2 regions of the Pseudomonas sp. MT3 genome follow, and region 1 is predicted to be linked to the other one. Evidence: predicted binding sites of a transcription regulator. Region 1 holds the regulator's gene; the other holds the start of a gene.
What was found. The regulator sigma-54, encoded in region 1, starts transcription at its own class of promoters, with help from an activator protein. The targets are predictions, from matches to a motif close to ANTGGCATNNANNTTGCTNT.
Positions count from the first base shown of each region.

Region 2: the regulator sigma-54 is predicted to act here: its motif matches at 1,927-1,946, upstream of ACYCAX_RS21080 (CmpA/NrtA family ABC transporter substrate-binding protein).

Region 1 is NZ_JBTVPY010000007.1:74,415-78,794, reverse strand. It holds gene lptA (lipopolysaccharide transport periplasmic protein LptA) at 1-2, shown strand, start outside; gene lptB (LPS export ABC transporter ATP-binding protein) at 2-727, shown strand; gene ACYCAX_RS09240 (RNA polymerase factor sigma-54) at 969-2,471, shown strand; gene hpf (ribosome hibernation-promoting factor, HPF/YfiA family) at 2,550-2,858, shown strand; gene ptsN (PTS IIA-like nitrogen regulatory protein PtsN) at 2,868-3,332, shown strand; gene rapZ (RNase adapter RapZ) at 3,335-4,192, shown strand; gene ACYCAX_RS09220 (HPr family phosphocarrier protein) at 4,225-4,380, shown strand, end outside.
Region 2 is NZ_JBTVPY010000023.1:32,412-36,791, reverse strand. It holds gene ACYCAX_RS21085 (ANTAR domain-containing response regulator) at 37-615, opposite strand; gene ACYCAX_RS21080 (CmpA/NrtA family ABC transporter substrate-binding protein) at 618-1,820, opposite strand; gene acnB (bifunctional aconitate hydratase 2/2-methylisocitrate dehydratase) at 2,197-4,380, opposite strand, start outside.

The sequences.
Region 1 (4,380 bases):
AATGGCCACGCTCACCGCCCAGCACCTCGCCAAGAGCTACAAAAGCCGGCAAGTGGTCCGCGACGTCAGCATGAGTATCGACAGCGGACAGATCGTCGGCCTGCTCGGCCCCAACGGAGCGGGCAAGACTACCTGCTTCTACATGATCGTCGGCCTGGTCCGCGCCGACCAGGGCGTGGTACGCATCGACGACCAGGACGTCACCCACCTGCCCATGCATGGCCGCGCCCGTGCCGGCATCGGCTACCTGCCGCAGGAAGCCTCGATCTTCCGCAAGCTGTCGGTGGCCAACAATATCAGCGCGATCCTCGAAACACGCAGCGACCTGGATCGCGCCGGTCGCCAGGAAGCACTGGAAAGCCTGCTCGAGGAGTTCCACATCCACCACATCCGCGACAACCTCGGCATGAGCCTGTCCGGCGGCGAGCGGCGCCGCGTGGAAATCGCCCGCGCCCTGGCCAGCGCACCGAAGTTCATCCTGCTGGACGAACCCTTCGCCGGCGTCGACCCGATCTCCGTGGGCGACATCAAGCAGATCATCCATCACCTCAAGGCCAAGGGCATCGGTGTGCTGATCACCGATCACAACGTCCGCGAGACGCTGGATATCTGCGAAACCGCCTACATCGTCAACGACGGCCAACTGATCGCCGAGGGCAGCTCCGAGACCATCCTCGCCAACGACCTGGTGAAGGAAGTCTATCTGGGCCACGAGTTCCGTCTCTGACCCGGAAGCCGCCCTTCCGGCGGCGCCTCGCCCCGTTCCACGACGGCCCGGACCTGTGTCCGGCGCCGTGCATTCTGCCGTCTCGAGCCTGCCCGATACTCAGGTTGTAACGAAAGGTCGACAGACCCTAGGCAAAGCGTCCAGACTCAGGCATATAATTTGCTTCCTCGCGGCGCCCAGGCGTCCGTAGTCGTGGATATGGCGCTTGCTGCGCCAGCGAACAAGGTGCCTAGTTCCAGCCATGAAACCATCGCTCGTCCTCAAGATGGGCCAGCAGCTGACGATGACTCCGCAGCTGCAACAGGCCATCCGACTGCTCCAGCTCTCCACGCTGGACCTGCAACAGGAAATCCAGGAAGCCCTGGAGTCCAACCCGATGCTGGAACGTCAGGAAGACGGCGACGACTACGACAACAGCGACCCAATGGCCGACGGCGACGACTCCGCCGCCCAGGGCGCCAGCAGCAACTCGCAGGACAGCTTCCAGGAAAACACTACCCCCAGCGTCGACAGCCTCGACGAGGACCAGTGGGCCGAGCGCATCCCTAACGAGCTGCCGGTCGATACCGCCTGGGAAGACATCTACCAGACCAGCGCCAGCAGCCTGCCCAGCAGCGACGATGACGAGTGGGACTTCACCGCCCGCACCTCCGCTGGCGAAAGCCTGCAGAGCCACCTGCTCTGGCAGGTCAACCTGGCGCCGATGTCCGACACCGACCGCCTGATCGCCCTGAGTATCATCGACGGCATCAACGACGACGGTTATCTCGAAGAGTCCCTCGACGACATCCTCGCCTCCATCGACCCGGAACTGGGCGTGGAGATGGACGAGGTGGAAGTCGTCCTGCGCCGCGTGCAGCAACTCGAACCCGCCGGCGTCGGCGCACGCAACCTGCGCGAATGCCTGTTGCTGCAACTGCGCCAGTTGCCGGCCAAGACCTACCTGCTGACCGAGGCCCTGAAGCTGGTCTCCGATCATCTCGACCTGCTCGGCAGCCGCGACTACAGCCAACTGATGCGGCGCATGAAGCTCAAGGAAGACGAGTTGCGCGAGACCATCGAGCTGATCCAGTCGCTGCACCCGCGTCCCGGCTCGCAGATCGAGTCCGGCGAAGCCGAATACGTGGTGCCGGATGTCATCGTCCGGAAACACAACGACCGCTGGCTGGTAGAGCTGAACCAGGAAGCCGTGCCGCGCCTGCGGGTCAACTCGCAGTACGCCGGCCTGGTGCGCCGGGCGGATTCCAGCGCCGACAACACCTTCATGCGCAACCAGTTGCAGGAAGCGCGCTGGTTCATCAAGAGCCTGCAGAGCCGCAACGAGACGCTGATGAAGGTGGCGACCCAGATCGTCGAACACCAGCGCGGTTTCCTCGAATACGGCGAGGAGGCGATGAAGCCCCTGGTCCTGCACGACATCGCCGAAGCCGTGGGCATGCACGAGTCGACCATCTCGCGCGTCACCACGCAGAAATTCATGCATACCCCGCGTGGCATCTTCGAGCTGAAGTACTTCTTCTCCAGCCACGTCAGCACCGCCGAGGGCGGCGAATGCTCGTCCACCGCGATCCGCGCCATCATCAAGAAACTGGTCGCGGCGGAAAGTCCGAAAAAGCCATTGAGTGACAGCAAGATCGCTGGTTTACTGGAAGCACAGGGCATTCAAGTGGCACGTCGCACCGTCGCCAAGTACCGGGAGTCCTTGGGGATTGCTCCCTCCAGCGAACGCAAGCGACTGGTATGACGTTGATCCACGCCAAAGTGTTCCGGCGGCAGGCCACCTAACCTGCCACTTATACACGGGCAATAAGGAGAAAGCGGTATGCAAGTCAACATCAGTGGACATCAACTGGATGTGACCGACGCCCTGCGCGACTATGTCGTCGAAAAACTCGGACGACTGGAGCGCCACTTCGACAAGATCACCAATGTTCAGGTCATCATGGAGGTCGAGAAACTGAAGCAGAAAATCGAAGCCACCCTGCATATCGCAGGGGGTGAGGTGGTGGCCTGTGCCGAACATGAAGACATGTACGCAGCCATCGACCTGCTCACCGACAAGCTCGACCGCCAACTGATCAAGCACAAGGAAAAATACCTCGAACGCCAGCAGGGTGTTGGCGTCCGTTAACCCTTCCCTATGATTCGACTCGAGCAAATCCTGACCCCCGGCCGTTCCCTGGTGAACGTGCCGGGCGGCAGTAAAAAACGCGTCCTTGAACAAATCGCAAACCTGGTAGCTCGCGAGCTACCAGGTTTCGATGCGCAAGACATCTTCGAAAACCTGGTGGCTCGGGAACGCCTGGGCTCCACCGGATTCGGCAATGGCATCGCCATTCCGCACTGCCGCCTCCCCGGCTGCCAGTCCCCCATCAGCGCGATCCTGCACCTGGACGCCCCGGTCGACTTCGACGCCCTCGACGGCGCGCCGGTCGATCTGCTGTTCGTCCTGCTGGTGCCGGAAGCCGCCACCGAAGAGCATCTGGAGCTGCTTCGGCAGATTGCTTCCATGCTCGACCGTTCCGACGTCCGTGACCGCCTGCGCCACGCCGCCAACGGCGAAGAGCTGTACCGGATCGTCGTGGACTTCCAGAACGGCCACTGATCATGCGCCTGATCATCATCAGCGGACGGTCCGGCTCGGGCAAGAGCACCGCACTCAACGTGCTCGAGGACAACGGTTTCTACTGCATCGACAACCTGCCCGCCAGCCTCCTCCCGGACCTGGCGCAACGTGCGTTGCTGCACACCGAACTGCTGCACCCGCAGGTCGCCGTCTCCATCGACGCGCGCAACCTGCCCAGCCAGCTGCAGCGCTTCCCCGAGTTGCTGCAGGAAGCCCGCGACAAGCACATCCAGTGCGACGTGCTGTACCTCGATGCCGATGACGAGACGCTGCTCAAGCGCTTCTCCGAGACGCGCCGGCGCCACCCGCTGACCAGCGACAGTCGCTCGCTGGCCGAAGCCATCGCAGACGAGGCGTACCTGCTGGCGCCGATCGCCGACCTGGCCGATCTCAAGCTCAACACCACGAACCTGAACCTCTATCAGCTGCGCGACGTGCTCAAGCTGCGCCTCTTGAACAAACCCGAACTGGGTACCGCCTTCCTCGTCGAGTCCTTCGGCTTCAAGCGCGGCATGCCGGTGGACGCCGACCTGGTGTTCGACGTGCGCTGCCTGCCCAATCCGTACTGGAAGCCCGAGCTGCGCGAACACACCGGGCTCGACGCGGATGTCCAGGAGTACCTGGCCGCGCAACCCGACGTCGAGGAGATGTACCAGGATATCCTCGGCTACCTGAACAAGTGGCTGCCGCGCTTCGCCGCGAGCAACCGGGCCTATGTCACCATCGCCATCGGCTGTACCGGTGGCCAGCATCGCTCGACCTACCTGGCCGAACGCATCGGCAAGGCCCTCAAGGAAAGCCTCACCAACGTGCAGATTCGCCACCGCGACCTGAGCTAGTAGCAACACACAACAAAGGACAGCCCCTCGCGATGCCCGCCCTCGAAATCACCATCATCAACAAGCTTGGTCTGCACGCCCGTGCAGCAGCCAAATTCGTCGGCGTGGCGGGACGCTACCCCTGCCAGATTCGCGTAGGACGCAACCCGGAAAGCACCGTCGACGGCAAGAGCATCATGGCCGTGATG
Region 2 (4,380 bases), on a different contig from region 1:
TCTGATTGCGGGATGCCGCCGCTGGCAGATGGCCGATCAGTGCCCGAGCATTTCGTGCATTGAGATGATCTGCTCGGCTACCTGCACCAGCTTCTGCTGGCGCCCCATCGCCTGCCGGCGCATCAGGGTGTAGGCCTCTTCCTCGGCGCAGCCCTTCATCTTCATCAGCAGCCCCTTGGCCAGTTCGATGCGCTTGCGTTCGGCCAGTTGCTGCTCGCGGGCTTGCAACTGCGCACGCAGCGCCTGGTCGCTCTCGAAGCGGGCCATCGCGACGTCGAGGATCGGTTGCAGGCGCTGCGCCTGGATGCCTTCGACGATATAGGCGCTGACCCCGGAACGAATGGCCTGGCGCATCACCTGCGGGTCGTGCTCGTCGGTGAACATGACGATGGGGCGCGGCTGGTCGCGGCTGACCAGCACTACCTGTTCCAGCACGTCGCGGCCGGGAGATTCGGTGTCGATGAGGATCACGTCCGGGCACAGGGCTTCCACGCGCTGTGCCAGGTCCACGGTGAGGCCGGATTCGTCGACCACGTCGAAGCCGGATTCCAGCAGTGCGGCCTTGAGGCGCCCGACCTTCTTCGGGGTGTCGTTGATCAGCAGGACGCGCAGCATGCTCAACCTCGCTCCGTCAGGGCATTGAGTTCGAAACCGCGGGCATAGCCGGCGGGATCGCTGCCGTCCCAGGTGCGTCCGTCGATCAGCGTCGAGCGGCGCATGCCGGTATCCGGCACTGTTACGCCAACGGCTTCGGCGGCTTCGCGGTACAGGTCGAGTTGCTGGACCTGGCGGGCGATGCCTGGATAGTCGACGTCTTCACGCAGCAGCCCCCAGCGGCGGAACTGGGTCATGAACCACAGGCCGTCGGACAGCCAGGGGAAATTCGTTCGGCCTGCGTCGTGGAAACGCAGCGGATGGGCGTCCTGCCAGGCGTGGCCGAGGCCATCCTGGTAGCGGCCGAGCAGGCGTGGCTCGATGCTGGAGAGCGGTGCGTCGACGTAGTCGTGGCCGCTGATCAGTCGCGCCACGCTGCGCAGGTTGTCCTCGCTGGCCTCGATGAAGCGACTGGCGTCGAGAATGCTCATCACCAGGGCGCGAGCCGTATTGGGGTATTGCTCGACGAAGGCGCGGGTGGTGCCCAGGACTTTTTCCGGGTGGTCCGGCCAGATCTGCTGGCTGGTCGCCAGGGTGAAGCCCAGGCCTTCGTCCACCGCCAGCGCGCCCCAGGGGCCGCCGGCGCAGAAGCCGTCGATGCGCCCGGCTTTCAGGTGCTCCACCATCTGCGCCGGTGGCACCACCAGCGAGCGCACATCGCGCAGCGGGTGGATGCCGTGGGCGGCCAGCCAGTAATACAGCCAAAGGGCGTGGGTGCCGGTGGGGAAGGTGTGCGCCAGGGTCAGCAGTGCACCGTTGTGGCGCGCGTGCTGGCGCAGTGCTTCAGCGCAGGTCACGCCGTCGCGCATCAGCGGTGCGGAAAGATTGATCGATTGGCCGTTCTGGCACAGCCCCATGAGCACTGCCATGTCGATGGCGGGGGTGCCACCCAGGCCGAGTTGCATGCCGTAGATCAGGCCGTAGAGCCCCTGCGCCGCGTCCAGTTCGCCGCTGAGCAGGCGGTCGCGCAGGCCGGCCCAGGAACTCTGCCGTTGCAGGTTGAGGGTCAGGCCGTAGGGCTGGGCGAAGCCTTGGGTGGCGGCGACCACCAGGGACGCGGCGTCGGTGAGGGCCATGAAGCCCAGGTTGAGTACGCTCTTTTCCGGCGCATCGGAGCCGGCGACCCAGGCCAGGCTGTCCGTACGGCTGCGTGTGCTGTCGATCATCTCCACCTCTGAAGGCAAAAGACACCGTTCCACTGGCCCTCGATGGGCGGGAAGGCGATGCTGTCATCTTTCAGGACCCGTCGTTGGGTTGCCTGTTGGTGGGCGTACAGCAAGGGGTGTGCCAGCGACGGTGGAAAAAAGAAGCCCCGCCACAGGGCGGGGCGCAGAGGAAGGGAGCGCACCTCTGGAGGGTTCCATCAAGGGCACCTGAGCACGGATATCGGCAGGGCCTGCAGACACCTTAGACGCACAGGCCGTCGCCGCAACGGTCAATAAGTATTAGGCCCATCGTGAGCAGCGGTTCAGGCCGCGCCTTTCGGGCAAGCACAAAAGAAAAGCCCCGCACGAGGCGGGGCTTTTCATCACGCTAGGCGTCTCAGACCTGGACGGCCGGGATCTTCGCGTTGGCTGCGGCTTCGCGGAACTCGGCGATCTGGTCGAAGCTCAGGTAGCGGTAGATATCGGCAGACATGCTGTCGATGTCCTTCGCATAGGCCATGTACTCCTCGACGGTCGGCAGCTTGCCGATGATCGAAGCGACAGCGGCCAGCTCGGCGGATGCCAGGAACACGTCGGTGGCATCGCCCAGGCGGTTCGGGAAGTTACGGGTCGAAGTGGAAACCACGGTCGAACCGGTCTGTACGCGAGCCTGGTTACCCATGCACAGCGAGCAGCCCGGCATTTCCATGCGTGCGCCAGCCTTGCCGTAGATGCCGTAGTAGCCTTCCTCGGTCAGCTGGTGGGCGTCCATCTTGGTCGGCGGAGCCAGCCACAGACGGGTCGGAATGCCACCCTTGACCTTGTCCAGCAGCTTGCCGGCAGCGCGGAAGTGACCGATGTTGGTCATGCAGGAACCGATGAAGACTTCATCGATCTTGCGGCCTTCGACGCTGGACAGCAGACGGGCGTCGTCCGGATCGTTCGGAGCGCAGAGTACCGGCTCCTTGACGTCGGCCAGGTCGATCTCGATGACCGCGGCGTACTCGGCGTCCTGGTCGGCAGCCAGCAGTTGCGGGTTGGCCAGCCAGGCTTCCATCGCTTGCGCGCGGCGCTCCAGGGTGCGGGCGTCGCCATAGCCTTCGCCGATCATCCAGCGCAGCAGGGTGATGTTGGACTTCAGGTACTCGGCGATGGCCTCTTCCGGCAGCTTGATGGTGCAACCGGCAGCCGAACGCTCGGCGGAGGCGTCGGACAGCTCGAAGGCTTGCTCGACGGTCAGGTCGTTCAGACCTTCGATCTCGAGGATGCGGCCGGAGAAGATGTTCTTCTTGCCTTTCTTCTCGACGGTCAGCAGGCCAGCCTGGATGGCGTAGTAGGGGATCGCATGGACCAGGTCACGCAGGGTGATGCCCGGTTGCAGCTTGCCCTTGAAGCGCACCAGAACCGATTCGGGCATGTCCAGCGGCATGACGCCAGTGGCTGCGGCGAAGGCTACCAGGCCGGAGCCGGCCGGGAAGCTGATGCCGATCGGGAAGCGGGTGTGCGAGTCGCCGCCGGTGCCGACGGTGTCGGGCAGCAGCATGCGGTTCAGCCAACTGTGGATGATGCCGTCGCCCGGACGCAGGGAGACACCGCCGCGGGTCATCATGAAGTCCGGCAGGGTGTGGTGGGTCTTGACGTCGATCGGCTTCGGATAAGCAGCGGTGTGGCAGAAGGACTGCATCACCAGGTCGGCGGAGAAGCCCAGGCAAGCCAGGTCTTTCAGCTCGTCGCGGGTCATCGGGCCGGTGGTGTCCTGGGAACCGACGGTGGTCATCTTCGGTTCGCAGTAGGTGCCCGGACGTACGCCCTGGCCTTCGGCCAGACCACAGGCGCGGCCAACCATCTTCTGCGCGAGGGTGAAGCCCTTGCCGCTGTCGGTCGGTGCTTCCGGCTTCTTGAACAGGTCGGATGGAGCCAGGCCCAGCTCGGCGCGGGCCTTCTCGGTCAGGCCGCGGCCAACGATCAGCGGGATACGGCCGCCGGCGCGGACTTCGTCCAGCAGAACCGGGGTCTTCAGCTCGAAGGTGGTGACCACTTCGCCGCTGTCATGACGCACGACCTTGCCTTCGTACGGGTACACGTCGATGACGTCGCCCATGGCCAGGTTGGTGCAGTCGAATTCGATCGGCAGGGCACCGGCATCTTCCATGGTGTTGTAGAAGATCGGGGCGATCTTGGTGCCGAAGCAGAAGCCGCCAGCGCGCTTGTTCGGAACGTAGGGGATGTCGTCGCCGAAGAACCACAGCACCGAGTTGGTGGCGGATTTACGGGACGAACCGGTGCCGACCACGTCACCGACGTAGGCGACCGGGAAGCCCTTGGCCTTGACCGCTTCGATCTGCTTCAGCGGACCGACGACACCCGGCTGGGCCGGCTCGATGCCGTCACGGGCCATCTTCAGCATGGCCAGGGCGTGCAGCGGGATGTCAGGGCGCGACCAGGCGTCCGGAGCGGGGGACAGGTCGTCGGTGTTGGTTTCGCCGGGGACCTTGAACACGGTCAGGGTCAGCTTCTCGGCGATGGCCGGACGGGCCTTGAACCACTCGCCATCGGCCCAGGACTGCAGCACGGCCTTGGC